4 regions of the Halomonas sp. SCS19 genome follow, and region 4 is predicted to be linked to each of the others. Evidence: predicted binding sites of a transcription regulator. Region 4 holds the regulator's gene; each other region holds the start of a gene.
The links. The regulator sigma-54, encoded in region 4, starts transcription at its own class of promoters, with help from an activator protein. The targets are predictions, from matches to a motif close to TGGCACNNNNNTTGCTNT.

Region 1: a site for sigma-54 is predicted at 2,808-2,825, ahead of NFH97_RS04060 (sugar phosphorylase). Genes of this name have one in related genera too.
Region 2: a site for sigma-54 is predicted at 3,784-3,801, ahead of NFH97_RS16445 (hydrogenase small subunit). Genes of this name have one in related genera too.
Region 3: a site for sigma-54 is predicted at 4,439-4,456, ahead of NFH97_RS03115 (ANTAR domain-containing response regulator). Genes of this name have one in related genera too.

What each region holds. Positions count from the first base shown of each region.
Region 1 covers NZ_JAMSHN010000001.1:988,699-995,975, reverse strand. Annotated here, with positions in the region: gene dsbG (thiol:disulfide interchange protein DsbG) at 13-816, opposite strand; gene NFH97_RS04060 (sugar phosphorylase) at 975-2,732, opposite strand; gene nrdR (transcriptional regulator NrdR) at 2,926-3,411, shown strand; gene ribD (bifunctional diaminohydroxyphosphoribosylaminopyrimidine deaminase/5-amino-6-(5-phosphoribosylamino)uracil reductase RibD) at 3,408-4,568, shown strand; gene ribBA (bifunctional 3,4-dihydroxy-2-butanone-4-phosphate synthase/GTP cyclohydrolase II) at 4,777-5,922, shown strand; gene ribH (6,7-dimethyl-8-ribityllumazine synthase) at 6,044-6,541, shown strand; gene nusB (transcription antitermination factor NusB) at 6,538-7,038, shown strand; gene thiL (thiamine-phosphate kinase) at 7,051-7,277, shown strand, end outside.
Region 2 covers NZ_JAMSHN010000001.1:3,783,157-3,790,433, reverse strand. Annotated here, with positions in the region: gene cybH (Ni/Fe-hydrogenase, b-type cytochrome subunit) at 1-680, opposite strand, end outside; gene NFH97_RS16450 (nickel-dependent hydrogenase large subunit) at 698-2,512, opposite strand; gene NFH97_RS16445 (hydrogenase small subunit) at 2,512-3,606, opposite strand; gene NFH97_RS16440 (hypothetical protein) at 3,904-4,086, opposite strand; tRNA gene NFH97_RS16435 (tRNA-Met) at 4,092-4,168, shown strand; gene NFH97_RS16430 (M18 family aminopeptidase) at 4,334-5,665, opposite strand; gene NFH97_RS16425 (carboxy terminal-processing peptidase) at 5,839-7,277, shown strand, end outside.
Region 3 covers NZ_JAMSHN010000001.1:767,937-775,213, reverse strand. Annotated here, with positions in the region: gene nirB (nitrite reductase large subunit NirB) at 1-991, opposite strand, end outside; gene NFH97_RS03125 (NAD(P)/FAD-dependent oxidoreductase) at 991-2,304, opposite strand; gene NFH97_RS03120 (CmpA/NrtA family ABC transporter substrate-binding protein) at 2,605-3,699, opposite strand; gene NFH97_RS03115 (ANTAR domain-containing response regulator) at 3,696-4,295, opposite strand; gene NFH97_RS03110 (nitrate reductase) at 4,990-7,277, shown strand, end outside.
Region 4 covers NZ_JAMSHN010000001.1:236,059-243,335, forward strand. Annotated here, with positions in the region: gene NFH97_RS00995 (calcium/sodium antiporter) at 1-265, shown strand, start outside; gene NFH97_RS01000 (KpsF/GutQ family sugar-phosphate isomerase) at 296-1,294, shown strand; gene NFH97_RS01005 (KdsC family phosphatase) at 1,327-1,893, shown strand; gene lptC (LPS export ABC transporter periplasmic protein LptC) at 1,890-2,465, shown strand; gene lptA (lipopolysaccharide transport periplasmic protein LptA) at 2,478-3,008, shown strand; gene lptB (LPS export ABC transporter ATP-binding protein) at 3,008-3,733, shown strand; gene NFH97_RS01025 (RNA polymerase factor sigma-54) at 4,004-5,416, shown strand; gene hpf (ribosome hibernation-promoting factor, HPF/YfiA family) at 5,576-5,884, shown strand; gene ptsN (PTS IIA-like nitrogen regulatory protein PtsN) at 5,890-6,375, shown strand; gene rapZ (RNase adapter RapZ) at 6,429-7,277, shown strand, end outside.

The DNA.
Region 1 (7,277 bases), 750 kb from region 4:
TGATAAACCCTGTCAGTCGGGCTCCGGCCCCATGATGGTATGGAACAGTTCTTCGCTCGGCAGGCCTTGGCTCATCTCGAGCTTGCCATCGTTGCGATAGACGATGCCCGGGGTCGCCACCATGCCGAAGCTGCGAAACAGTTCGTGGTTGCTCTGCAGGCGCTGCTCCAGGTCTCTGGGCAGTTGGCGCATGGGCTCAATCGGATCGCCGCTCTCATGGGCGCGGAGGGCGGCCTGAGGGTCATCGGCGGCCAGCATCGTGACCGCCTGGCGCGGACTTTCGGGGTCGAGGATACCGACCATCACGTGGCGTAGCTGGACCTGGCCGCTTTCGACGAAGGGCCGGCTCTGCTGCCACAGGCGGGTGCAGTAGGGGCAGTTGGGATCGGTGAACACATAGACGATGCGCTCGGCGTCGGGATCGCCGTCGGCGATCCAGGCGCTGTCCTCAAGGCTCTGCCAGGTGGTCTCGTCCTGGGGGCCGCGTACCAGGCGCTCCAGCGGCGCCTCCGACAGATTGTTGGCGTCGGCATCGATCAGATTGCCGACGATGGCGTGCTCGCCATCCTCGGTGACGAAGATGGTCATCGGCTGTCCGCGATGGCTGGCGGCGAAGCCGCTGAGTCCACCCGGCGCGTCGAATTCACCGTGCACCTCAAGACCTTCCTCTTCCAGCGCTTCGATGGGGGCGGGGTGGTCCTCTGCCTCGACGCTGGACAGTGGCATCAGGCCGAAGGCCACCGCCGCCAGGGTCATGAAGGAACGCTGATGGCGGGGCAGGTCGGGGAGGCGGGGCAGTCGGGGGCGGCGGGGCATGTCGTTACTCTCCGGCATCTTGTAGGACGAATCCCGCGACAAGCGAGAATCACTCGCACTAGGACAGCAGCAAACGCCATCGGTTCGACCGCTGACGTCGCCGGGCAGTGAAAGCGCCAGGGCCGCGCTGTTGTGTGATACACCGAGCGCGCGGTGGCTTATCTGTCGGTGCGCACCAGCCACAGTGAACGATAGGGGGCCAGGGTGTCGACGGGCCGCCAGGCGCCTCCTTCCAGCAGGTCCTGCCAGCCGGACTGGTCGAGGCCGTCCAGTACCAGTGGCTGAGGCCGATCGGTGACGTTGTGAATGGCCAACAGTCGACGGCCATCGTCCAGGGGGCCGCGCTGGATCGCCAGCAGCTCCGGTGGTGTGGGGATGACCGTCTGGGCCGCATCGGGGTGGAAGCAGGGTTCCCTGCGACGGATCTCGAGGCGTCGGGTGAGGGCGAAGAACACCTCGCGGGTCGGCGTGTGACGGCTGTCCAGCAGAGGTTCCAGCTCCTGGCGGTCCCAGCGCTTGCGATTGATCGAACGCAGGCGCCCGCTGCGTTCGACCCCGTCGTGGTCGTTCTGGGTGGCGGTCAGGCAGTGCAGGTAGACGCCGGGGATACCCTTCAGCACCAGCATCAGGTGCTGGCTCAACAGGAAGCGCTCGACCTGCCACGGGTCGGGGCCGCGCCGGGTGCCGCTCATGGCGTCGAACCAGGTGATATTGAGCTCGTAGGGGCTGTCGCTGCCGTCGGCCTGCCGGCGCATGCTGACGAAGCCACCGAAGCGCTGCATCAAGGCGACCAGGGCGTCGATCTCGTGGCCTTCCAGCCAGCCTTCCAGCGGGCGCACGCCAATGCCATCGTGGCTGGCGGTGAAGTTCAGATAGCTGCAGCCGGCGGGGAGCTCGGGCAGGCTGTCGAGCCAGCGCGCCAGGGTGCCGGCCTCGCCACTGGTCAAGGTGTGCAGCAACAGAGGTGGCAGCGGAAACTGGTAGACCAGATGGGCCTCGTCGGGCGGCGTGTCCTGTCGCTCAAGGCCGAAGTAGCTGATGTTCTCGGCGTGGGGCACATTGGTCTCGGTGATGATCAGGGTGCCGGGGGCGACGTGGTCGACCACCGCCCGCAACAGCCGCACCACCGCGTGGGTCTCGGGAAGGTGGATACAGCGGGTGCCGGGGCGTTTCCACAGGAAGGCGACGGCGTCCAGCCGGACGATGCGGGCGCCCTGCTGCAGGTAGAACAGCAGGATGCCGACGAATTCGATCAAGACGTCGGGGTTGGCGAAGTTGAGGTCGATCTGGTCCTCGGAGAAGGTCGCCCACAGGTGGCGAACGCCACGGCGGGTGCTGACGGGGACCAGCAGCGGTGAGCTGCGCGGACGCACCACCTCGCTGAGATCGGTATCGGGGTCCATCTCGATGAAGTAGTCGCGCCCGGGCAGGTTGCCGCCGAGATAGTCGGCGAACCATAGCGATTCCCGCGAGACATGGTTGAGCACCAGGTCCACCATCAGATCATGGTGGCTGGCCAGGCGCCGGATATCGCGCCAGTCGCCCAGTTTCGGGTCGACCTCGCGATAGTGGATCACCGAGAAGCCGTCGTCGCTGCTCCAGGGGAAGAAGGGCAGCACATGGACACCGCTGAAGACGGTCTTCAGGCGCTTGCTCAGGAACTCATCGAGTACCGCCAGGGGGGGCTTGTCGGCATCCAGCAGCGAGTCGCCATAGACGATCAGCCACTGGTCCTGCTCGCTCCACAGCGTCTGGCGTGCACCATGACGGTGCCTCAACCCGGCCCCCTGCGCTTCGATCAGGCGCAGCAGACGGCGCAGGACCTCTTCGCTGCGTGCACCATAGAGAGGCGCGAGCAGCTCTGCGGCACGCTGGCGAAAGTCGTCGGGTTCCAGAGGGGAGAGGTGGCTTGCCATGGTGTCCTCCGCAGGCGTGGGGGCGCCTTGCCCCGTGAGCGCTCGCCATTTCATTGACGGCTAGAAAGAAAGTATCAAGCACAGGGCGTGCCAACTCAGCTGAAATCGCGGATGACCTGGGCCATTGCGCTGGGCGGGGCAGGCCTCAGCCGTTACACTATGGCGACATATTTTTCCTGCCGGACTGTCCGCTATGCATTGCCCCTTCTGTGGCGCCCAAGAGACCCGAGTGACTGACTCCCGGCTGGTCGCCGAAGGTGATCAGGTGCGCCGACGGCGGCAGTGTGCTGGCTGCGGTGAGCGCTTCACCACCTACGAGACCGCTGAACTTATCATGCCACGGATCATCAAGGCCGATGGCTCGCGGGAGGTGTTCGACGAGATCAAGCTGCGGGCCGGCATGCTGCGGGCGCTGGAAAAACGCCCCGTCAGCGCCGAGTCGATCGAGGCGGCGGTGGAACGTATCCGCCAGAACCTGCGCGCACGGGGCGAGCGCGAGGTCCAGGCGCGGGTGGTCGGTGAAGAGGTGATGAATGCCCTGAAGCGCCTCGATCAGGTGGCCTATATCCGCTTTGCTTCAGTCTATCGACGGTTTCAGGATATCGACGAATTTCGCGCCGAGATCGACCGCCTGGCCCAGGAGCCGAGTTTCTCGCCCGACACCGGGGAGAGCACATGAATCCGACGGACATCACGGCAGGCCAGGATGAAGCCTGGATGGCCAGGGCATTGAAGCTGGCCGAACGCGGTCGCTACACCACCATGCCCAATCCGAGGGTCGGTTGCGTACTGGTCAAGCACGGCAAGCATCTGGCCGACGGCTACCATCAGCGCGCCGGGGAACCCCACGCCGAGGTCCATGCACTCGAGGCTGCCGGTGAGCACGCCCGAGGCGCGACCGCTTACGTGACGCTGGAACCCTGCTCTCACCAGGGGCGCACAGGGCCTTGCTGCGATGCCTTGATCAAGGCCGGTGTCGCCAGGGTGGTGGTAGCCATGCAGGATCCCAATCCTCAGGTGGCGGGACGCGGTATCGCACGCCTGCGTGACGCCGGGGTCGAGGTAAGGCTCGGTTGCCTCGAGGCGGACGCCCAGGTATTGAACGCCGGCTTCGTGTCGCGCATGACCCGGGGGCGTCCACGGGTCAGCCTCAAGCTCGCCATGAGCCTCGACGGCCGTACCGCCATGGCCTCCGGCGAGTCCCAGTGGATCACCGGTGCCGAGGCTCGGCGTGACGTCCAGCGGCTGCGGGCTCAGAGCTGCGCCATCCTCACCGGGGTGGATTCGATCATCTTCGACAACTCGCGGCTGACGGTGCGTGCCGATCAGCTCGGGCTCGATGACGCCGAAGTCATCGCCCGACGCCAGCCGCTTAGGGTCGTGGTGGACTCGCGCCTGCGCATGCCGCTGGCCGCGGCCTGCCTGAGCGAGCCAGGGGAGACGCTGGTGGTCTGCGTCGAGGGCAGCGAATCCCCTCGCAGAGACGCGCTGATGCGCTCCGGCGCGCGGGTGCTGGAGATGCCTGCAGGCGACGACGGCCGCGTCGATCTTGGCGCGCTGCTCAAGTGGCTCGGTGACGAGGGCGGCTGCAACGAGCTGTTGGTGGAGACCGGCGCGACCCTGGCAGGTGCCTTGATGGATGCCTGTCTGGTGGACGAGTTGCGTCTTTACATGGCGCCGACCCTGCTCGGCTCCGACGCGCGCGGGCTGATGGCGTTGTCGGGCATCGAACGCATGGCCGAGCAGCGGCCTCTGGAAATTCTCGATATCCGCGCCCTCGGCAAGGACTGGCGTATTCTGGCGCGCCCGGCGCTGGCCGCCTGCGCCGAGCACTGACCCGACGAAAGTCGCCGGGGGATCGCAGTAGCGGGGCTTCATATAAGCGGCGCCCAACGCGGAGTCGCAGTGTCCGATCTTGATATAAGCGGCGCCCGACGCCCTGCCAGGTCTTTGTCTTTGACTGGCGCCCGACGCCGCGCCACGGTACCCTGACGCGGTTTCTGGCCGCCGTCGCGAGTGGCCATTTTAGATCCAGGGAGCATACATGTCGCAGTCTTCCAGCGGGGGCCTGGCCCCTATTGCCGAACTCGTCGAGGATATCCGCCAGGGCCGTATGGTGATCCTGATGGACGACGAGGATCGGGAAAACGAAGGTGACATCATCATGGCCGCCGAGAAGGTCGAGGCCTGGCACATCAACTTCATGGCGGTTCACGCCCGTGGTCTGATCTGCATGCCGATGACCCGGGAGCGCTGCGAACAGCTCAAGCTGCCGCTGATGGTGCAGGACAATGGCTCCGGTTTCGGTACCAAGTTCACCCTGTCCATCGAGGCCGCCGAAGGGGTCAGCACCGGCATCTCCGCTGCTGACCGCGCGCGCACGGTGCAGGCCGCCTGCGCGCGCAATGCCAAGGCAGAAGACATCGTCCAGCCCGGCCACATCTTTCCGCTGATGGCCGAGCCCGGCGGCGTGCTCAGGCGCGCCGGCCACACCGAGGCGGCCTGCGATCTGGCCGCCCTGGCCGGTTGTGATCCCAGCGGTGTGATCTGCGAGATCATGAACGACGATGGCAGCATGGCCCGACGTCCTGAGCTCGAGCGCTTCGCCGAGACCCACGGGATCAAGATGGGTACCATCGCCGACCTGATCCACTACCGGATCCACAACGAGCAGACGGTAGAAGAGGTCGAGCGACTGCCGGTGACCACCGCCTACGGTGAGCTGACCGCCCACGTCTTTCTCGACCGCACCCACAAGGTGCACCACCTGGCGCTGGTGAAGGGCTCGCCGAGTCCGGACAGCGTGACCACGGTGCGGGTGCATCTGGCCAACGAGATGCGTGACCTGATGTGCCTGGTCAAGGGCGAGGACGCCTCCTGGCGCGCCCACCAGGCGCTGGAAGAGGTGGCGCGGGCCGAGCAGGGTGTCTTCGTGCTGCTCGATGACATGCGTCCGCATCAGGACCTCAACGATATGCTGCAGGTGTTCCTGGAGCGCCGCCGCACCGCTCGCGGCAGCGAGTCCGACGGCGCCGGCAACTACCTGACCATCGGCACCGGCTCCCAGATCCTGCGCGAGCTCGGTGTCGGCAGGATGCGTCTGCTGAGCTCACCGTGGAAGTTCTCCGCGCTGTCGGGTTTCGATCTCGAGGTGGTGGACATCGTCTCGCCAGGCGATATCAGCGGTTGATTCACGCCGGGCGAGGCAGTAATGCTGGCGTCCGGTGTTTCGGTTTTTACCAGGGGACAGGCCCTTTGACAGGGTCACCCCGACTACCGGCCCCAGGCCGGTACATTCAGGAAGATTCAAGATGCAACCTATTTCCCAAGTCGAAGGCAGCTTCGTCGACGTTCAGGGCCGCTACGTGATCGTCGTGGGCCGCTTCAATCACCATGTGGTAGATAGCCTGGTCGAGGGCGCGGTGGACAGCCTGGTGCGCCACGGGGTGGACATGGAGATGATCGACATCGTCCACGTCCCGGGCGCCTGGGAACTGCCGCTGGCGGTCAAGCGTGTGCTGGCGGTGGCGCGTCCCGACGCCGTGGTCGCGCTCGGCGCGGTCATTCGCGGCGGTACCCCGCACTTCGAGCACGTGGCCGGCGAGTGCAATTCCGCGCTGTCGCGGCTGCAGCTGGAGTTCGACACCCCGGTGGCCAACGGTGTGCTGACGGTCAACTCCATCGAGCAGGCCATCGAGCGGGCCGGCACCAAGGCCGGTAACAAGGGCGTCGAAGCCGCCATGGCCGCCATGGAGATGGTGTCGCTGCTGCGTCATTTTGGTGACGATGCCGAGGAGACCCCCGCATGAGCCGCGAACAGCGTGCGCCCAGCAAGGCCCAGCAGTCTCGCCGTGCGGCTCGCGAGCTGGCGGTGCAGGGACTTTATCAGTGGCAGATGACCGACAAGTCCATCACCGCGGTCGAGGCCGAATTTCGCAGCCAGGTGCCCGATGACGACCTGGAGGTGCACGAGAACTGGCTCAAGGTCATGGAAATCGCCGATCTGGCGCTGTTCCATGAGCTACTGCATAACGTTGCACGCTACCGCAAGGAGCTCGACGCCTCCATCTCGCCGCTGCTGGACCGCCGCCTCGAGGACATCGATCCGATCGAGCTGGCGATCCTGCGCCTTGGGGCCTACGAGCTGTCCAAGCGTCTGGAGGTCCCTTATCGGGCGGTGATCAACGAAGGGGTCGAGCTGGCCAAGTCCTTTGGCGCCACCGATGGCCACAAGTACATCAACAGCATTCTCGACAAGCTGGCCATCAAGCTCAGAAGCGCCGAGGTCAGTGCCCGTCGCCGCTGAAGGTCGCGCCTGATGTACGGAGAATTCGAACTCATCGAGCGCTGGCTGGCGCCCACGACGGGCGAGCCCGGCAAGGCCTCCGGCGTCTCGCTCGGGGTGGGTGATGACGCCTGCCTGATGCGCCCTGCGCCAGGGCACGAACTGGTGGTCAGCGTTGACACGTCGGTGGAAGGGCAGCATTTTCCCGAAGACGCACCGCCGCAGGCGCTGGGGCATCGCGCCCTGGCGGTGAGCCTGAG
Region 2 (7,277 bases), 3.5 Mb from region 4:
ACATGGATGATGATGAAGGTGATCATCACCCACATTCCGAGACGATGCAGGGTATGCACGTCCAGGCTCTGGCCCACCAGCGGGATGACCCAGCCGAACAGCGTGTCCTGCCAACTGCCGCGCAGGGCACCTTCGGCGTAGAGCGCCATTCCGGTCACGATCATGAACAGGGTGCCGAGGGTGATGAAGATGAACATCGCCAACTGTGCCAGGGGGTTGTGGCCCACGTACTTGCGCGGGCGCTTCTCCAGAAACAGATACCAGCGAAGCTCGAACCACACCTCACGCCACCAGTCACGACGGTGCAACGGCAAGCGAAACAGCTGCTTGGCGTGGTGATTGCCGACCAGCGACCAGTAGAAGCGAAACAGAAAACCGATCGCCAGGATGTAGCCCGCGGTGAAGTGGGCAAAGCGGATATAGCCCATCACGAAGTGATCGCTGGCCTCACCTGACACCGTCGGCAGCGGCTTGCCGATAAAGTAGCCGGTGACGATCAGTACCAGGATGGCCGCCGCATTGGTCCAGTGCCACAGCCGCAACGGCGCCTCATAGACGTAGACCGAGGTCTGCTTGACCGAGGAAGGCAGCACCCGTTCCTCCCCGGGGCCGAGCTTGCCAGCCTGAGGGTCCTCCGGGCTGGCCGTTGCAGCAGGTGACGCTTTCGAGTCATGGGACATGGGACACCCTCCCCCGGCTATCTGACGGTGACGCGAGACAGCTCTTCACCGTCTTCGCTCATCACGTGGGTGGAACAGGCCAGGCACGGATCGAAGGAATGCAGCGTGCGCAGGATCTCCACCGGCTCGTCCGGCCGCTCCATGGGTGTATTCAGCAGTGACGCCTCGAAGGCGCCGATGTTGCCCTCCGGATCCCGCGGGCTGCCGTTCCAGGTGGTCGGCACGATGCACTGGTAGTTCTCGATCTTGCCGTCCTTGATGCGGATCCAGTGGCCATTCATGCCCCGGGGTGCGGCGACCATGCCGACGCCGCGAGCCTCCTGGGGCCAGGACGCCGGGTCCCACTTCTCGATATTGGCGGTGGCCAGGTCGCCGGCGCGGATGTTGGCGATCAGCTCATGCCAGTCATCGAGCATCATGGACGCGCAGTAGTGGGCTTCCAGGGCGCGGGCCAGGGTACGGCCGATGGTGGTCGGCAGCGCCTGCTTCGGCGTCAGACGTGTGCCGGCGAGCTGGTTCAGGGCAGCCAGCGACGAGTCCACCTGGTCGATCACGAAGTCATTGCCTTGGGCGTAATTGAGGATGTAGCGCGACAGCGGTCCCACCTCCATGGCGTGGCCGCGCCAGCGCGGTGACTTGATCCAGGAGTACTTGGCGGCCTCGTCGATCTCCTCGATCCGGGTGCGGGTGCCGACGGTGCCCTCGCCCAGTTCGTAGTGGTGCTCGGTCTCGCCGTCCCAGGGGTGCAGGCCACGGGACTCGTCGGCGTAGCGGTACCAGGAATGGGCCACAAACTCCTGGATCTGCTCGGGGTCGGTGGGGTCCACCTCGTGGATCTCGTTCCAGTTACCGCCGAGGATGGCGCCCCCCTTGAGCTGGTCGGTGGACTTGTCGTAGTTGACCTTGGAGTAGTCGCCGTAGTCCATCACGTTGGTGGCGGACAGTCCCCCGCCGTACAACCAGCCCTTGTAGAAGCTGGCGATGGCGATGACGTCGGGGATGTAGACGTTCCTGGAGAAGGCGAAGGCTTCCTCCATGCGCGCGCGCACGAAGTTTAGCCGCTCCATGTTGAGCGGCGCCCCGGCCGCCAGATCGCCGTCGATATTGATGGCACAGGGCACCCCGCCGACCATGTAGTTGGGGTGGGGGTTCTTGCCGCCAAACACGGTATGGACCTTGACGATCTCCTTCTGCAGGTCCAGCGCCTCGAGATAGTGAGCGGTCGCCATCAGGTCCGCCTCCGGTGACAGCCGATAGGCGGGGTTGTCCCAGTAGCCGTTCTTGAAAAGCCCGAGCTGCCCAGACTCGATAAAGGTCTTCAGGCGATTCTGGACGTCGCGGAAATAGCCCGGCGACGACAGCGGATGGTTGGGGCCGGTCAACTGCTGCAGTTGCGAGGTCGCCCGCGGGTCGGCCCTCAGCGCATTGACCGGGTTGACCCAGTCCAGCGCGTGCAGGTGGTAGAAGTGCACCACGTGGTCGTGCCACTGCAGCACCTTGGCCATCATCTCGCGGATCAGGTGGGCATTGCGCGGGATGCGGATGTCGAGTGCGTCCTCCACCGCGCGTACCGAGGCCAGCGCATGACAGCCGGTGCAGACGCCGCAGATGCGCTCGACAAAGGCCCAGGCGTCGCGCGGGTCACGGCCCTTGAGGATGACCTCGAGCCCGCGCCACATGGTGCCGGTGGACACCGCGTTGCGGATGATGTTGTTGTCATCCACGTTGACCTCGCAGCGCATATGCCCCTCGATGCGGGTCACCGGGTCGACGACGATACGCCGTCCGCTTCTGTCCAGATTGAACCCGTTAGGGGTGTTGATCTGCGTCATCAGGCTTCCTCCCTGTTGGCTGACGACTGGCGCTTGACCTGCGCACGTTTCAAGGCGCTGACGGCAGCGTGGACCGCCACCGCACCGCCCACCCCGGTGGCCACGGCGCCGCCGATCTGATCGGCGTTGGCCTCGATGCCGAACTGGTGCACGTCCTGCAGCCGGGCGTACCAGGAGCCCTTGTCCCAGAAGCCGTCTTCGGAGCAGCCGATACAGCCGTGGCCGGCCTGGATCGGGAAGCTCACGCCCTCGTTCCAGCGGATGGTCGAACAGGCGTTGTAGGTGGTCGGGCCCTTGCAGCCCACCTTGTACAGGCAGTAGCCGCGACGGGCGCCCTCGTCATCGAAGGACTCGACGAACTGGCCGGCGTCGAAGTGTGGCCGGCGGTAGCACTTGTCGTGGATGCGCTGGGAATAGAACATCTTGGGCCGGCCGGTGCGGTGGAGCTCCGGCAGCCGGTCGAAGGTCAGCATATAGGTGATGACCCCAGTCATGACCTCGGCGATTGGCGGACAGCCCGGCACCTTGATGATCGGCTTGTCGGTGATGACCTTGTGCACCGGGGTCGCCCGGGTGGGATTGGGGCGCGCGGCCTGGACACAGCCGTGGCTCGCACACGAGCCCCAGGAGATCACCGCCTTGGCGTGCTCGGCGGTCTCGCGCAGCTGGTCGACGAAGGGCCGCCCACCGACGATGCAGAACATGCCGTCCTCGTTGAGCGGCGGGTTGCCCTCCACCGCCAGGATGTAGTTGCCCTTGTAGCGCTCGATGGTGTCGGCCAGGGCGGCCTCGGCCTGATGCCCCGCCGCCGCCATCAGGGTGTCGTCGTAGTCCAGCGAGATCATCGACAGCACCACGTCCTTGACCAGCGGATGGGCCGAACGGATGAACGACTCCGAACAGCAGGTGCACTCGAGCCCGTGCACCCAGATCACTGGCGTGCGCGGCTTGGTCTCCATGGCGTGGGCGATTTTGGCGGTGTAGGCAGGCCCCAGTCCCAGCGCCGCCGCCGTCAGTGAACAGAACTTCAGAAATGAGCGACGCGTGACCCCCTGTCGCCGCATCACGTCGTAGAAGGTTTCGATGGGCTCCATCGGCAACGACTCCCCTGTCGTGGTCCTGGATCTCGCCACCGGCGTGATCCCCTGATCTGGAGGCGGCCTAGCCTCGTTACAGCCAAGGCCTGAAGCCGACACGAGGCCTGCACGAGGCCTGCACGAGGCCTGCACGAAAAGCCATCCAGATCGCCTGTTGTTGTTTCCCTCAACTACGGGGCAAGGCCCGTGCCAGATTGCGGGGAGTACGTCTTTTCAAACACTTGGCGCACTTGACGACCACATGGCGGTAGCGCCCTTTCCAGCCGCCTCCGTCACGCCAGCACAGAACTCGCGCTACACGGCACACAGGTGGTAGCCGGCTTTCCAGCGCGCTGCGCTGGCGTCGCCGTCACCAGAGCCGTCACCAGAGCCGTCATCGGGGCCATCACCAGAGCCGTCACAAGAGCCGTCACCGGGGCCATTGCCGTAGCCCAGGTGCTTGACAACAAGCCGGCAATCCGTAGAATACGGCGCCATCCAAAGGCTACGTAGCTCAGTTGGTTAGAGCACATCACTCATAATGATGGGGTCCCCTGTTCGAGTCAGGGCGTAGCCACCAGATACCGAAAGGCCCGTCGATCATCGATCGACGGGCCTTTTTGTTTGTGCCTTCCAATGCAACGATTCAACACCGACGCAACAACGACAGAGCGCCTGGCGGTTGCCCGCCAGGCGCTCTGTTATCGTCGTTTCAGTCTTTCAGCAAGCGCTGCGAGCGCTCGACCTACACCAGTTCGGCGCTGTTGAAGAACGCCGTCAGTGCGCGGGTCAGGTGTTCCACGTCCTGGCTGCCGGCGGTCTCGCGGATCGAGTGCATCGCCCACTGGGGCACCCCCACGTCCAGCGTCGGCACACCCAACTCCGTTGCGGTGATGGGGCCGATGGTGCTGCCGCAACCCATGTCCGCCCGGGTAATAAAGGTCTGCACCGGCACCTCTACCTTCTCGCACAGATCACGGAACATCGCCGCCGTGGCACTGTTGGTGGCGTAGCGCTGGTTGGCGTTGGTCTTGATCACCGGGCCTGCGTTGAGGCTCGGGCCGTGCTGGGCGTCGTGCTTGTCCTTGAAGTTCGGGTGCAGCGCGTGGGCGTTGTCGCAAGAGATCATCCGCGAGGACTGGATCAGGCGGATATAGCCTTCCTCGGTGCCCTCGCCGACCAGGCCATTCACCCGCTTGAGCACGTCGGCGAGGAACGGACCCTGGGCGCCACAGGCGCTGGCGCTACCCACCTCTTCGTGGTCATTGGCGACCAGCACCATGCCCTGTTCGCCGTCGGCGTCGAGCATCGCTTCCAGGCCAATAAAGCACGACAGCAGGTTGTCCAGGCGGGCGCTGGCGATCAGTTCCTTGCCCACGCCCACCAGCGACGGCGGCTGCAGGTCATAGAAGCCCAGCTCGAAGTCCAGCACCTTCACCCCGGTCAGACCGTGCTCCTGCTCCAGCCAGGCCAGCAGCAGGCGATCGAGGTCGTCGTCCTTGCCGCCCTGCAGCACCACCGGCGCCATCTGGGTCTGGGCATTCATCGCCTTGCCGTCGTTGGCTTCCCGATCCAGGTGGATGGCCAGGCTCGGGATGATGGCGATGGCCTCGGCAACGTTGAGCAGCACGCCCTCGACGCGACCATCGGCATGACGGACATGCAGACGCCCTGCCAGGCCCAGGTCACGGTCGAACCAGGGCGCGAGCAGCGCCCCGCCGTAGACCTGCACGCCAAGCTGCAGCCAGCCCGCCGAGGTCTGGCCGGCGTGGGTCTTCAGCCTGAGATTGGGGCTGTCGGTATGGGCGCCGACCATGCGCAGACTGGTGACCGGCTGGCCCTTCGGCAGGTTGACGGCGATAATCGAAGAATCGTTGCGGGTCACGTAGAAGCGGTCACCGGGAACCAAATCCCAGCTATCGGTCTCCAACAGGCGACGGTAGCCGGCGTCCTCGAGCCGCTGAGCCATGTTCGCGGTGGCGTGCCAAGGGCTGGGGGAACGGTGAAGAAACTCAAGCAGCCGACTGAGCCTTTTGGCGCATCCGGCATCATCCTTTGGCAAGCACTCCTGTGACATGGGCGTCCTCTGTTGCATGATAGTGTGGTTCAAGGATTGACCCTAAATGTCGCACAACGGCAAGGGTCAAGGATTGACATCAAGCTGCTACAATGCGAATCCGGTCCAAGGGACCCGCCGACCGAGTCGGTGTCAGACCGACGAGTGTACACGAATCCTGGAGTGCTTCATTGATGAGCCTGATTGAGTCTGCGGGTCGCGCCCTGGCGCTGTCCCTGCTGATCGCGGCCCCTACGGCGCTGGCTACTCCCACGCCCGGCGACGACCAGCGTCAGGCGGCCATGGAGGTGGCCGAATCACTACGCTACGGCCACTACGCGGACGTGAGGCTGGACGACCAATGGTCCAACCGCGCCTTCCAGCGTTATCTGGACGTGCTGGACGGCCAGCGTGCCTACTTCGTGCAGGACGACGTGGATGAGTTCGCTGATCTGCGTACCGGCATGGACGAGGCAATGCTCGAAGGCTCCCTGGAGCGGGCCTACGACCTCTACGAGCGCTACCACGATCGTGCCGAGGCGCGCCTTACGTGGATGCTCGACGAGATCGACCACCTCGACATGAGCTTCAACGGCGAGGGCCGCCTCGAACTCGACCGCGAGGATGCCGCCTGGGCCGCCTCCCAGGCGAGCCTAGACGACTTGTGGCGCAAGCGCCTGGCCAACGCCGCCCTGACGCTGTCGATCAGCGGCCAGGAAGACGACGAGGTCATCGACACCCTGCGCGAGCGCTACGAGACCCAGAAGCATCGCCTCGAGCAGACCAACGCCGAGGACGTGTTCGGGCTGATCATGGCCGCCGCCACCGGCACCGTGGACCCCCACACCGAATACCTGTCGCCGCGCCAGGGCGAGTCCTTCGATATCCAGATGCGCCTCTCGCTCGAAGGCATCGGTGCCCTGCTCCAGGCCGACGGCGAGTACGTCAAGGTCGCGAGCCTGGTACCCGGTGGTCCGGCCGAGAAGGACGGCGCGCTCAAGCCCGCCGACCGCATCATCGGCGTCGGCCAGGAAGGCGAAGACATCGTCAACGTGGTCGGCATGCGCCTGGACGACGTGGTCGAACTGATTCGTGGGCCCAAGGGCTCCGAGGTGCGCCTCGAGGTAGTGCCCGGTGAAGCCGTGGACATGACCCGCTCCACCGTGGTCGACATTACCCGTGACACCGTCAAGCTCGAGGATCAGGCGGCCAGCAGCGAGGTCATCGAGATCCAGCGCGAAGACGGCGTGCACAAGGTCGGCGTGATCGAGGTGCCCGCCTTCTATGTCGACTTCGACGCCTGGCAGGCCGGCGAGGAAAACTACCGCTCCACCACCCGTGACGTTGCCGCCGAGGTCGAGAAGCTCAAGGCCGAAGGCGTCGAGGGCATCGTGCTGGACCTGCGCAACAACGGCGGCGGCGCGCTGCAGGAAGCCAACTCGATGATCGGCCTGTTCATTGACCGTGGCCCCACCGTGCAGGTACGTGACGCCCGTGGCCGCATCAGCCTGTACGGCGACACCGACAGCGGCACCCTGTATGACGGCCCGCTGGTGGTGCTGGTCAACCGCCTGTCCGCCTCGGCCTCGGAGATCTTCGCCGGTGCCATCCAGGACTACGGTCGCGGCCTGAT
Region 3 (7,277 bases), 530 kb from region 4:
AGGTCGAATCGCCACCGCACAGCGTGTCGGCCGCGGCCTTGGCCATCTGATAACCGGGGGCGACCAGGCCGAAGATGCTGTTGTTGTACAGCGCGACCTCGCCCACCGCGAGGATGGCGGGATCGCTGGTCAGGCAGCGGTCATCGATCACCACGCCGCCACGTTCGCCGATCTCGAGCCCGCACTCGCGGGCCAGCTCGTCCCGGGGGCGGATACCGGCGGAGAACACGATCAGATCGGTCTCCAGCACCTTGTCGTCCTGAAATACCATGCGCAGGCGGCTGGCTTCACCGGGGACGATCTCGCGGGTCGCTCTTTCGGTCAGCACCTGGACGCCCAGGCCCTCGATCTTTTCCTTGAGCAGTTCACCGCCTTGCTCGTCCACCTGCATCGGCATCAGACGCGGGGCAAATTCGACCACCGCGGTGTCCAGGTCGAGGCCGCGCAGGGCGTTGGCGGCCTCCAGTCCGAGCAGTCCGCCCCCCACCACCACGCCGGTATTGGCGGTGGTGGCGGCGGCGCGAATGGCGTCGAGATCGTCCAGGGTGCGGTAGACCAGGCAGCCCTCGCGATCATTGCCGGGAATCGGCGGGACGAAGGGGAAGGAGCCGGTGGCCAGCACCAGACGGTCGAAGTCGAGGTAGCCAGCGTCGGTGTGAACGCGCCGTGCATCGCGATCGATGGCGGTGACCGCCTGGTGCAACTTGAGCTCGATGCCGTGCTCGGCGTAGTAGTCGGCGGTGGAGAGCGCCAGGGACTGGGCGTCGCGGCCGCTGAAGTACTCCGACAGGTGCACTCGGTCGTAGGCCAGATGACGTTCCTCGCCGAACACCACGATGCGGTAGCGGCGGTGCTGATCACGTTCGACCAGCTGCTCGACCAGGTGGTGACCGACCATGCCGTTGCCTACCACGACTAGGGTGGGGCGGGTATCCGCGGCGTTGCTGTCGAGAGCATTGTGTGCGGCGAGATTGTGCTTTGTGCTGGACATCAGGCGGCATCCTGTTCGGTGGTCGATGAGTCGGTGTCGGTGGTGGCGTCGTCCGCCAGCAGGGCCTCGGTATCGGCCTGGCCCAGCAGCAGCGAGTGGCGCACTCGGTCCAGTCGCTGGCCTTGCTCGGCGAGCCGGAATAACCAGGGGCCCATGCGGGTATCGCCGTAGAGCACGGCGCCCTCGAGTCGGCCGTCGCGCAGCAGCAGTCGGCGGTATTCCCCCTGGTCGCGGTAGCTGAGGACCTCATGTCCGTCCTCGGCCTCGGTGGGGCCGAAGGCGTACAGCGAGACGCCGGAAACCTTGAGCTTGGTGGCGCAGGCGCGTTCGTGGTAAGGCGCCGAGGGCTCGCCGCACAGGCGACTGGCCAGTACCTCGACCTGATGCCAGATCGGCTCCACCAGACCGTAGGTGGTGTCCTCGAACTGGCAGCATTCGCCGAGGGCAGAAATGTCGGGGTCCGAGGTGGCCAGGGTGTCGTCGACGACGATGGCGCGATCGCAATCGAGCCCCGCATCCCTGCCCAGCTCGGCGTTGGGGGTGATGCCGGCGGCGATCACCACGCAGTTCGCCGGCAGCAGGCGCTCGTCGTCTTCCAGGCGTACGCCGACTACCTGGCCGTGCTCATCGCCGACGATCTCGGCCAGCCGCGCCCCGGTCTTCAGACGGATGCCGCGGCCTTCGATTTCGCTTGCCAGCATGGTGCTGGCGGTGGCGTCCAGCTGCCGGTTCATCAGGCGCGGTGAGCGTTGCAGCACGCATACCTGCATGCCTCTGGCGGCGAGGCCGGCGGCGGCCTCCAGGCCCAGCAGGCCTCCACCGACCACCACCGCCGCGCCGCCAGCCTTTGCTGCTTCGGCCAGGCGCGCCGCATCGTCCAGGTCGCGGAAGCCTGATACGCCCGTCAGCGTGATGCCGGGGATCTGTGGCATGGCGCTGCGCGAACCCAGCGCCAGCACCAGATGGTCGTAGGGGATCACCTCGCCGTCGTCGCACTCGACCAGGCGCCGGGTACGATCGATCCGTTCCACCCGCGCGCCCAGGCGCTGATCGACCGTGACGTCAGGGTCATGCGGCGGTGTCAGCGTCAACCCATCCTGCTCGACATCGCCGGCCAGCCAGCTCGACAGCAGAATGCGGTTGTAGGCCGCGTGCGGTTCGGCGCCGATCACGGTGATGTGTCGTGGGGCACCACTCTGGGCCGCCAGGGTCTCGATCAATCGATGCGCGGCCATGCCGTTGCCGACGATCACCAGGTGGGGAAGACGTGCGTCATCAGACCTCGCCGGCGAAGACGAGCCGGCCTGGGTCATTTCGGAACGGGACCTTGAGTCAGGCAGGCCAGAGGAACGGGGCCTGGAGTCAGAAGGACCAGTGGAATAAGGCATCGCATGGGCTCCAAAAACGCCAAAGACGTCTCTCACACCTCCGGCGTCGGAGGGTGAAGAGACGTCTTTGTCTAGTGTCGGTGCGATCGCCGTTGACCGCCGCCGGCATTCGCCGGCACTTGCTACAGGCTATCCAAGTTTCATGCCTGTTTTACGTTTTGTGCAGGTAAAACAGCCTGTTGGTGCAGGCCATGGTGGCGGGCTGCAGCACCGGTCAGGCAGGGCTCAGGGCGTGTCGGCACCGTACTGGTGCGTGGCGGCGTCGTAATGCACAGCGCTGTAGCACTCCTCCAGGGTGGCGGTGTCGAGCTGTCGCCCGCGAGCCTCGAGCAGCGGCGACAACCGCTGGATCAGCCCCTCGAAGTCGGCCGTCAGGGGGCGCAGTCGCTCACCGATGCAGGGGTAGCCCGGGGCGGCTTCCAGCGGCAGCTCGTCGAGATGGCCTACGGCTTCATCGAGGTAGGGGGGCAGCGCCAGCCAGGCCAGGGTCTGGCGTCTGGCCTCAGGCGCCTTGTCCAGCCACAGGGCGGCGGCCTGGAGGGCGCGCAGCAGCGCGGACAGGGTATTCGGGTAGCGCCGCGCCCAGGAGGCCGTCACCCCCAGCACCTTCTCGGGATGCGCCGGCACCAGTTCCGCACCGCTGGCCACCACTCGACCCACCTGACGATGCTGGGCCAGGCTGCCCCAGGGCTCGCCGACGCAGAAGCCATCGATCTCGCCTTCGCGCAGGGCGTCCACCATGCGCGGGGGCGGCAGCGCGACCAGTTCGACCTCGTTGTCGACGTCGATGTCGCCGCGGGCCAGCCAGTCACGCAGCAACAGGTGCTGGCAGGAGTAGGGGTAGACCATGGCCAGGCGTGGCCGGGTGCCTTCTTTCAGCGAGGCCTTGAAGCGTCGGGCCAGTTCGCTGGCCGCGCCGAAGGCGCCGGGCTCCCCGCTGTCGACCGAAGCGCCGACCGCATCGGCCAGGCGGCGAGACAGCACCAGCGTGTTGCCCTGGCGGCTCAGCACCGCGGCGGCCAGGGTGTCACAAGGCGCGCGGGACAACCCCAGGCTCATGGCCAGCGGCATCGGCGCCAGCATCTGGGCGCCGTCAAGCAGGCCGGCGGCGACCTTGTCGCGCAGGGTGGACCAGGCGTTCTCGCGTGACAGGCTGACCTCGACCCCCTGGGCGGCGAAGAAGCCGCCTTCCCGGGCGATGATCAACAGCGCAGCATCCAGCAGCGGCACGAATCCCAGGGTCAGGCTGGCGAGCTCGGGTGGATGCGGCGCGCCAGTTCTGGACGTGCTGGCCGCGTCAGAAGACAGCGATGGACTCATGATCCCTTCTCCAGTGGCTTGAGGATGTCGATGACGTTCTGGGCGACCTGTGCGATGCGCTGGCCGCGGTCCATGGCCAGCTTGCGCAGCATGCGGTAGGCCTGTTCCTCATCGCAGCTCTGATGCTTCATCAACAGGCCCTTGGCCTGTTCGATGCGCTTGCGGTCGGCGAGCTGGTTGCGTGCCTTGTCGAGGTCGCGGCGCATTCCCTGAAAGGCTTCGAAGCGGGCGATGGCGACATCGATGACCGCCTTGACGCGGTTGGCCGCCAGACCGTCCACCACATAGGCGCTGACGCCGGCCTTCACCGCCGCCTTGAGCGATTCGGGGTCATGCTGGTCGGCGAAGAACACCACCGGTCGAGGGTTTTCCCGCTGCAGCAGCGCCATGCTCTCCAGGGTGTCCCGGTCAGGCGATTCCATGTCGATGATGACCACGTCGGGTTGATGCTGCTGCACCATGTCGTTGAGACTGGCCGGGCTTGACAGTCGGCAGACCACCTGGTGTCCGTCCAGCGCAAGCGCCTCTTCGACCATGGCGGCGCGCACTATCTCGTCGTCGACCAGCAGGACCTTCAAGGTGTCGTGTTCGGGCATGGGCGTGGCTCGATGATGCTGTCGCTCGATAGAGCTCGAGTCGACGTGATGAGGGGTGCACCTTGGGTGCCTCTGCACCTGTCAGCGCAAAAGGCATTCCATTTTCGATCTTGTCGTTTTTTGTCAGGGAGATAACCCCCTGCAAAGCCGCCGCCGTGCCCCAGCAGATTTACCGGGCAGGCGCTCGCGCACCGAAAGGGTGCGTAAACGGTGGCCTCCATCGTTCGTTGTGGTGCGAGCCTGGGATCTGTCAGACGTCTTCTCGCCACCATCGCCTGGGTAAACGTCAGAAAAAAACGTCGTGGCTTCAATTGGCTGGCACCGGCATTCCACACTGCATGGGGCGATTGTGGTGTTCTGGCACAGGGTTTGCTTTGGTTACTGTCAAAGCTAGTGCCGTTGTTGGTGCCATGGGCATCACTAAGCCGAGCCAGGAAGGGTCCCGACGCTGGTGGCGGCGTGGGCCGGTTCGACAACTCGTCCGCAACGGGCGCTAGCACACACGAAATCCAGCGCGGGATTTCATCCGGCAACGACGCCCATCTCCTCGAGCCTCGCTCGACGGGATGGGCGTCGTGCGTTTGGGCCGCAGCAAGGCCCGACCGATCAAGGCCCGGCCGCTAGCGGAGCGATGATCTGCCGATGAGAGACCGCCGATATGCCAGAGCAGCAAGATGGCCGACAGGAGAGCGCGATGACCCGGACGGATAGCGACAGCACGGAGAACGACAGCGGTGCAGGCGGCGAGGCCACAGGCACCACCTGTCCCTACTGCGGGGTCGGCTGCGGCGTCGAGCTTCGTCGCGATGGCGAGTCGGTTACCCTCCAGGGCGATCGGGATCACCCGGCCAACTTCGGGCGCCTGTGCGTCAAGGGTTCGGCCCTGGCGGAGACTCTGGGCGGCCAGGGGCGCTTGACGCGGCCCTGGGTCGACGGTCGCGAAACCGACTGGGACAGCGCGCTGGACGCCGTCGCCGAGCGTCTGGGAGCGATTGCCGAGGGCAGCGGTCCAGATGCCATCGCCGGCTACCTGTCCGGGCAGCTATTGACCGAGGACTACTACGTCGCCAACAAGCTGTTCAAGGGGTTTCTCGGGACACCGCACCTGGATACCAACTCGCGGCTGTGCATGGCGTCAGCGGTGGCGGCCTACAAGCGCACCCTGGGCGCCGACGCCGTCCCCTGCAACTACGAGGACCTGGAAGAGGCCGAACTGGTGGTTCTGGTGGGGTCCAATCTGGCCTGGAACCATCCGGTGCTGTATCAGCGGCTGCGTCTGGCCAAGACCCGCAATCCGCTGATGCGGGTCGTGGTCATCGACCCTCGGGTCACCGACAGCTGCGAGATCGCCGATCTGTACCTGGGGCTGCGTCCCGGCAGCGACGCTTTGCTGTTCAATGGCCTGCTGGCCTGGATGGCCCGTCGCCAACGGCTCGATGAGGTCTATCTGAAGCGCCATGTGGACGGCGCCGAAGAGACAATTGCCGCCGCCCTGGACGAGGCCTCGGACATCGAGGCGGTGGCGGCGGCCTGCGATCTCGACGCCGAGCGCCTCGAGACCTTCTACTACTGGTTTGCCACCCAGCTGCACGTGGTCACGCTTTACTCTCAGGGCGTGAACCAGTCGACCAGCGGAACCGACAAGTGCCAGGCCATCCTCAACTGCCACCTGGCCGGTGGCAAGATTGGCCTGCCCGGCGCCGGCCCCTTTTCCATCACCGGCCAGCCCAACGCCATGGGCGGGCGCGATGTCGGTGGGCTGGCCAACCAGCTGGCCGCCCATATGGACTACCACACCCCGGGCGCCATCGAACGGCTGACGCGCTTCTGGACCGCCGAGGCGCTGGTGCCGACGCTGCCCCGGGAGCCGGGCCACAAGGCGGTCGAGCTGTTTCAGGCCGTCGAGCGCGGCGACATCCAGGCGCTGTGGATCATGGCCACCAACCCTCTGGTGAGCCTGCCGGATGCCGACCGGGTGCGCCGCGCCATCGAGCGCTGTCCGCTGGTGATCGTGTCGGAATGCATGGCCGACACCGACCTGGTGGAACTTGCCGATATCGTGCTGCCGGCCAGCGGCTGGTCGGAAAAGGACGGTACCGTCACCAACTCCGAGCGGCGTATCTCTCGCCAGCGCGGTCTCCTGCCGCCGCCGGGCGAGGCCCGCCACGACTGGTGGATCCTGTGCCGGGTGGCCGAGCGCCTGGGCTTCGGCGAGGCCTTCGCCTACAGCCACCCCGGCGAGATCTTCGACGAGCATGCGCGCTTGTCGGGCCTCGACAACCAGGGACGGCGGGCCTTCGATATTTCCGGGCTGGTGGGGCTGTCCCGGGTCGAGTACGACGATCTGGCTCCGATCCAGTGGCCGGTGACGGCAAGCGCACCACGAGGCACCGCGCGGCTGTTCGAAAACGGTCGCTTCTACACCGATAGCGGCCGGGCACGGTTGTGGCCGGTGAGCGCGCGGGCGCCGCGCCAGGCGCCTGACGCCGACTTTCCGCTGCGGCTGAATTCGGGGCGGGTGCGCGATCAGTGGCACACCATGACCCGTACCGCCAGGGCCAGCCGACTGATGAATCACCGCTCCGAGCCCTTCGTCGAGGTCCATCGGGATGACGCCGAGGCCCTGGGGCTGTGTGACCAGGGGCTCGCCAGGATCCGCTCGCGCAGCGGCGAGATGCGCGCCCGCGTCAGGGTCTCTGCCGCCCAGCGCCGTGGGGAAGTGTTCGTGCCCATCCACTGGACACCGCGCTTCAGTCACTCGCCACTGGCGGGGAGCCTGTTCGCCCCGGAAGTCGATCCGCTTTCTGGCCAGCCGGAGACCAAGCATGGCGCGGTGGCGGTCACGCCGCTGCAGCACGCCTGGGAGGCGACACTGGTGGTTTCCCGGGCACTGGCCCAGCAGGGACCGCCCGAGGGTTCGGGCCTGGCCGCGCGGGTGGTCGAGGGGACGAACTACTGGACGCGGGTCCCGCTAGCCTCGGC
Region 4 (7,277 bases):
GGCCATCGGCAACGTCATCGGCTCCAACCTGTTCAATATGCTGGCGGTACTGCCGGTACCGGCGCTGCTGGCGCCGGGAGCCACCGATCCCGCAGCCGCCGGCCGCGACTTTCCGGTAATGCTTGGCCTGACGCTGCTGCTGGCGGCGCTGCTGCTGTGGCAACGCCGAGGGCGCCTGGGGCGCTGGATCGGCGCGCTGCTGGCCTGCACCTATGCGCTTTATCTGACCTGGCTCGGCCTTTCGGTCGCGGCAGGCCCCTTGTGACAACGGCAGTAAACGGCAACAATCATGGCCATGAGCAAACACCCCTCCTCGGCGCAGACGCCGACCCTGAGCGTCCGCGATATCGCACGACGCACCCTGGAGCTGGAACGTGACGCCATCGACGCCCTGATCGGGCGTCTCGACGGCGACTTCGACCGTGCCTGCCAACTGCTGCTGGCCTGCCGCGGCCGGGTTGTCGTCACCGGCATGGGCAAGTCGGGACATGTCGGCGGCAAGATCGCCGCCACCCTGGCAAGCACCGGCACGCCGGCCTTTTTTGTCCATCCCGGTGAAGCCAGTCATGGTGACCTGGGCATGATCACGCCCGGCGACGTCGTCCTGGCACTGTCCAACTCCGGCGAAACCGCCGAGGTCACCGCCCTGCTGCCGCTGCTAAAGCGCATGGGCATTCCACTGATCAGCATGACCGGCCGAGCACAGTCGACACTGGCCCGCCACGCTGAGGCCCATCTATACGCCGGGGTCGAGCGCGAGGCCTGCCCGCTGGACCTGGCCCCGACCTCTTCGACCACTGCAGCGCTGGCGCTGGGCGACGCCCTGGCGGTGGCGCTGCTCGAGACCCGCGGCTTCACCGCCGAGGATTTCGCCCTGTCCCACCCGGGCGGCAGCCTGGGCAAGCGACTGCTGTTGACCGTGGCCGACCTGATGCATACCGGCGACCGGCTGCCCTCGGTGCCGTCGGGCTCGCCGCTGCGCGATGCCCTGCTCGAGATCACCCGTCAAGGACTCGGCTTTACCTGCGTGGTATCCCCCGACGGCACCCTGGCCGGGGTCTATACCGACGGCGACCTGCGCCGCACCCTGGATCGTCATCAGGACTTCAGCTCGCTTACCGTGGATGACGTGATGACCACCCCCGGGCGACGCATCGGCCCCGCCACCCTGGCGGCGGAGGCGGTCAAGCTGATGGAGGAAGGCCGGATCACCGCCCTGGCGGTGGTCGATGACGAGCAGCGCCCAGTCGGTGCACTGCATATGCACGACCTGCTGGCCGCCGGTGTCATCTGAGCCTCATTTATCCCTTTACAAGGAACGCCGTCATGTCTCACGAGCTTCTCGCCTCCCTCGCGCCGGAACTGGTGGAGCGCCTGCGCCACATCAAGCTACTGGCGCTGGACGTGGACGGCGTACTGACCGATGGTCGACTGTACTTCCACGCCGACGGCTCCGAGTTGAAGGCGTTCAACACCCTGGATGGCCACGGCCTCAAGCTGGCCAAGCGCGCCGGCATCCAGGTAGCCCTGATCACCGGGCGCAGCTCCCCCATGGTCACCCAGAGAGCCAGAGCACTCGGCATCGAGCACGTACAGCAAGGGGTCGAGCGCAAGCTGCCCGCCCTTGAATCGCTGTGCGATTCGCTGGGCCTGACCCTCGACCAGGTCGCCTACTGCGGCGATGACCTGCCGGATCTGCCCTGCATCCATCGCAGTGCGGTCGGCATCACCGTGCCAGGCGCCCCCTGCTACCTTCGTCAGCACGCCGACTGGGTCACCCAGGTTGCCGGCGGACATGGCGCGGTGCGCGAGATCACCGACACCCTGCTGATGGCCCAGGGCCGCCTCGACGATATCATCGACAGCTACCTGAGCAACGGACCGCTGACATGAAACTGAGCGCACTGCGTCCGGGCTTTCGCTTCTGGCTGGTCATCCTGCTGCTGGTACTCGGTGGCGGCCTGACGTTGCTCGACCCCCGCGAGAGCAACGTCCCCGACCTGGTACCCAATGACAAGGCCGGCGAGCCCGACTACTACCTGGTGGATGCCCGCCTGACCCGCTTCGATGCCCAGGGCACCCCCCATCAGCGCATCGATACGCCACGCCTTGTGCACACACCGCTCGACGACGTCACCCGGGTGGACCAGCCGGACCTTGCGCTGATCGACGACAGCGGCCGAGAGTGGATCGCCGACGCCGACAACGGTGAACTGGGTCCGGACGGCAACCCCCTGACCCTGTCGGGCGACGCCCATCTCGAGGCCCCCGCAGAGCGTTGGCAGCTTGATACAGAGGTATTGGTCTACGACAGCGACAGTGGCCATGTCTGGAGCGAAACGCCAGCCGTCCTACGCCAACCCCCTCAACAGATGCAAGGGGAGCGCTTCGACGCCTGGATCCATGACAATACCGCTCGCCTGACCGACAATGTCACCGGTCATCATCCGCCAGAGCCTCAATAAGGAGCCCCTTCCATGATGCGTCCAAGTCCCGCCCTCCTGCTTGCCCTGGCCCTTGGCCTGGCCGCCGGCGCCACCGGCAGCAGTGTCCTGGCGCTGGAAAGTGATCGCAGCGCACCGATTCAGGTGGAGGCCGACCAGCTGGATCTCGATGATCGCGCCGGTACCGCGGTCTATACCGGCGACGTGCGCATTGTGCAAGGCAGCATGATCCTCACCGGCGAACGCGTCGAGATCCAGCGCAACGACCAAGGACAACTGTCACTGGCGACCGCGACCGGCTCACGTGCCTACCTCGAGCAGAAGCCATCCCCGGAAGAACCGGTGGTCAAGGGCTGGGGCCGCAAGGTGATCTACCACGTGGCCGAACGCCGCATGGAGCTGATCGACCAGGCTGAGCTGCACAAGGCCAATGACACCTTCGACGGTGCCTATCTGGAGTACTTCCTCGATCGCCGCGTGGTCCAGGCCCGCTCCAGCGCCCAGGGCGTCCAGGGCGAGCAGCGCATTCGCATGACCCTCGAGCCGGAAAGCCAAGGAAACTGATGAAGACTCTCCACGCTCGCCATCTGGCCAAGAGCTACAAGAAGCGTCGCGTCGTCCAGGACATCAGCCTGTCGATCGAGCAGGGCAGCATCGTCGGTCTGCTGGGCCCCAACGGGGCCGGCAAGACCACCTCCTTCTACATGATCGTCGGCCTGGTCAGAGCCGACGCCGGCAGCATCAGCATCGATGATCGGGACCTGAGCCGCGCGGCCATGCATCAGCGCGCGCTGGCCGGTATCGGCTACCTGCCTCAGGAGGCTTCGATCTTTCGCAAGCTGTCGGTGGCCGACAACATCATGGCGATCCTCGAGACCCGCAAGGACCTCGACCGCGAGGGCCGAGAAGCACGTCTCGAGCAACTCCTCGAGGACTTCCACGTCAGCCATATTCGCGACAACCCCGGCATGAGCCTGTCCGGCGGGGAGCGGCGCCGGGTCGAGATCGCCCGCGCCCTGGCCACCGAGCCGGCCTTTATCCTGCTCGATGAACCCTTCGCCGGGGTCGACCCGATCTCGGTGGGCGAGATCAAGTCCATCATTCGTCAACTCAAGGCCCGCGATATCGGCGTCCTGATCACCGATCACAACGTGCGCGAGACCCTCGATATCTGCGATCGTGCCTACATCGTCGGCGACGGCCAGATCATCGCCGAGGGCAGCGCCGAGTCCATCCTCGCCAACCAGCGCGTCAAGGAGGTCTACCTGGGCGAGAACTTCCGCCTTTAGACCGCAGGGCCGCCCGACAGCCGCAGTCGCATCAAGCGGCCGCAACACTTGCCAGCATCAGCATCCAACCGCCGGCCCCGAAAGGGTCGGCCTCACCTTGCACACAGGGCCTCCCTCGAAAGAAGCACCTCCCCCCCTACCAAGTTGTTCCACATCGACCTTTTCACTCCCTCCCACAGGTCAAAAAACACCAACTTGGCAAGATGCTTGCATGTCTGATGACTCGTCGTTAGGGTAAAGCCTTTCGACAACACTGGTGGATCCCGACCCATGGCCCTCAAGGCGTCACTGCAGCTGCGCATCGGTACCCAGCTGACCATGACCCCGCAACTGCAACAGGCGATCGGCCTGCTGCAGCTTTCGACCCTGGACCTGCGCCAGGAGGTCCAGCAGGCGCTGGAGGCCAACCCCATGCTCGAACTCGAGGACGAGTTCGGCGAACAGCAGACCAGGGAAGCCGTGGAAGATGACTGGGCGGATCAGATCCCCTCGGAGCTCAGTGTGGACAGCGACTGGTCCGACACCTACCAGGACCTGGGCACCACCCCCGCCGGTAGTGGCGAGGCGCCGGATTTCGAGCGCCAGGCAAGCTCCCAGTCACTGCACAGCCACCTGAGCTGGCAACTGGCGATGCTCGACGTCAGCGACCAGGAGCGCCTGATCGCCGAGAGCCTGCTCGACGCGGTCAACGCCGACGGCTATCTCGAGCAGACACTGGATGACATCGCCCAGGGGCTCGAGCAAGACGGTCGTCGCCCCCCTCCCCTCGCCGAGGTGGAGGCGGTGCTGGTTCGGCTGCAACAGTTCGAACCGACCGGAGTGTTCGCCCGCGACCTGCGCGAGTGTTTGATGCTGCAACTGGATAGTCTGCCTCGCGATACCGTCCTGCTGCCCCAGGCCGGACGACTGGTAAGACAGTTTCTCGAGGCGCTGGCCAGCGGCGACCGACGTCTGCTGAAGCGCCGGCTAGGACTCGATGACGACCAACTCGACAGCGTCATCGAGCTGATCCGAAGCCTCGACCCACGTCCCGGCAGCCAGTTCGGTGACAGCGATAACGACTACGTCATTCCCGACCTGGTGGTACGCCACACCGAAGAGGGCTGGCGCGTTGAACTCAATCCGGATGCAATGCCCCGACTGCGCATCCAGCCCGACTACGCTGCGCTGATTCGGCGCGCGGACAAGAGCCAGGACAACCAGTTCCTCAAGGACCACCTGCAGGAGGCGCGCTGGCTGATCAAGAGTCTGTCCAGCCGCAACGACACCTTGCTGAAGGTCGGCCGGGAAATCATGGTGCGTCAGATCGACTTCCTCGAGCAGGGAGAAGCGGCCATGAAACCGTTGGTGCTGGCCGATATCGCAGACAAGGTGGAGATGCACGAGTCCACCATCTCCCGCGTGACCACCCAGAAGTTCGTGCACACGCCTCGCGGCGTGTTCGAGTTGAAGTATTTTTTCTCGAGCCAGGTCGGCCAGGATGGCGACGCCCATTCCAGTACCGCCATTCGCGCCATGATCAAATCGTTGATTCAAAAGGAACCTGCCCGCAAACCTCTGTCGGACAGCAAACTGGTGGAATTGCTGGCGGAAGACGGCGTCAATGTCGCCAGACGCACCGTGGCAAAGTACCGGGAAGCCATGAATATTCCGTCTTCCAGCGAGCGCAAGCGACTGCGCTGAGGCCTTGCGCTGCGGCGTCGCTAGCCTAGTTATCGGGAAAGCGCAAGCACTTGAAATTTCGCATGACATCTGCGTCTTTCTGCGTAGCGTCGAGGGGGTTTGCAGGATCGGAAAAAGGGTTACAATCAAGCCACCACCCGAAAGAGCAAGGAGCCTGTCATGCAAGTCAACATCACCGGCCACCACGTCGAATTGACCGATCCCCTGCGTGACTACGTACAAGAGAAGCTCGCCCGTGTGGAGCGCCACTACGACAACATCACCAACGTCCAGGTGACCCTCTCGGTGGAAAAGGAACGCCAGCTGGCCGCCTGCACCCTTCACGCCGCCGGTGCCGACCTGCATGCCGAAGCGCAGGACGGCGACATGTATGCTGCTATCGACGCCCTTGCCGACAAGCTGGACCGCCAGCTGGTCAAGCACAAGGAAAAATCCCAAGCCCGCGCCCAAGGCGCCGGAATTCGCTGACTCTCATGACATTGGAAGCCATTCTCCCTCCCGAGCGCACATTGTTCGATGTCCCGGGAGGCAGCAAGAAGAGGGTGCTGGAGTTTTTCAGCACCTTCATTGCGCAGAACACCCCGAGCCTGGACAGCCAGGAGGTCTTCAGTCGGCTGATCGGACGTGAGCGCCTGGGCAGTACCGGCATCGGCAATGGCGTCGCCATTCCCCATGCCCGCAACCCCCACTGCAAGGCGCCCATCTCCGGCTTCCTCAAACTCGCGGAACCTGTCGACTTCGATGCCATCGATGGTGAGCCCGTCGATCTGGTGTTCGTGCTGCTGGTGCCGGAAGAGGCCGACGACGCCCATCTTGCCCTGCTCGGCCAGGTCGCTGGCGTCATGAACGACGCCGACACACGTCACCGTCTGCGCCACGCCAGCTCCCAGCGCGAGCTTCACGAGCGCCTGCAGGAAGCCATCCGCCAACAGGCGCCAGGGGACGACACTCCCTCCTGATCGCGGCCTTGCCTAGGCCATCAGCAATGGACGCCTGCCCAAGGAGACAGGACATGCAGCTCGTGATCATCAGTGGTCGCTCCGGCTCGGGAAAGTCCGTGGCCCTTCAGGCCCTGGAGGACCTGGGGTTCTACGCCATCGACAACCTTCCCGCGACCTTGCTGGGCGCCTTGGTGGACGAGCTGGAAAACGGTCATTCCCGCCGTATCGCCGTCAGCGTCGACGCCCGCAACCTGCCTGAGGCGCTGGAACGCTTCCCCGCCCAGCTGGCGTCCCTCAAGCAGAGTCCGATCGACTGCCAGGTGGTCTACCTGACCAGTGATGCGCGAATTCTGCTCGAGCGTTATTCCCACACGCGGCGCCGTCACCCGCTGACCCGTGATAGCGACATGACCCTGGCGGAAGCCATCGAGTCCGAACAGAAGGCCCTTTCGGGCATTCGAGACCTGGCCGATCTGGTCATCGACAGCTCTCGCCTGTCGGTACACGAACTGCGTTCGCGCATCGCCGAACAGGTCGCCGACCACCGCAGCGGCCAGTTGAGCCTGACCGTGGAGTCCTTCGGCTTCAAGCGTGGCGTGCCGCCGGATGCAGACATCGTGTTCGATGCCCGCTGTCTGCCCAACCCCTACTGGGAACCATCGCTGCGTGATGCCAATGGCTGCGATCCCAGCGTCATCGACTTCCTCGAACGCTATCAGGACGTCGCCGACATGAAACGCGACATTCTCGCCTGGGTGCGCACCTGGCTACCGCGCTATCAGCAAAGCCAGCGCAGCTACCTCACCGTGGCGGTGGGCTGCACCGGAGGACAGCATCGTTCGGTCTACCTGGCCGAGGGAATCGCCTCGGCCCTGGCCGACCAGCATCCCCGCGTCCGTCTACGCCACCGCGAACTCGGC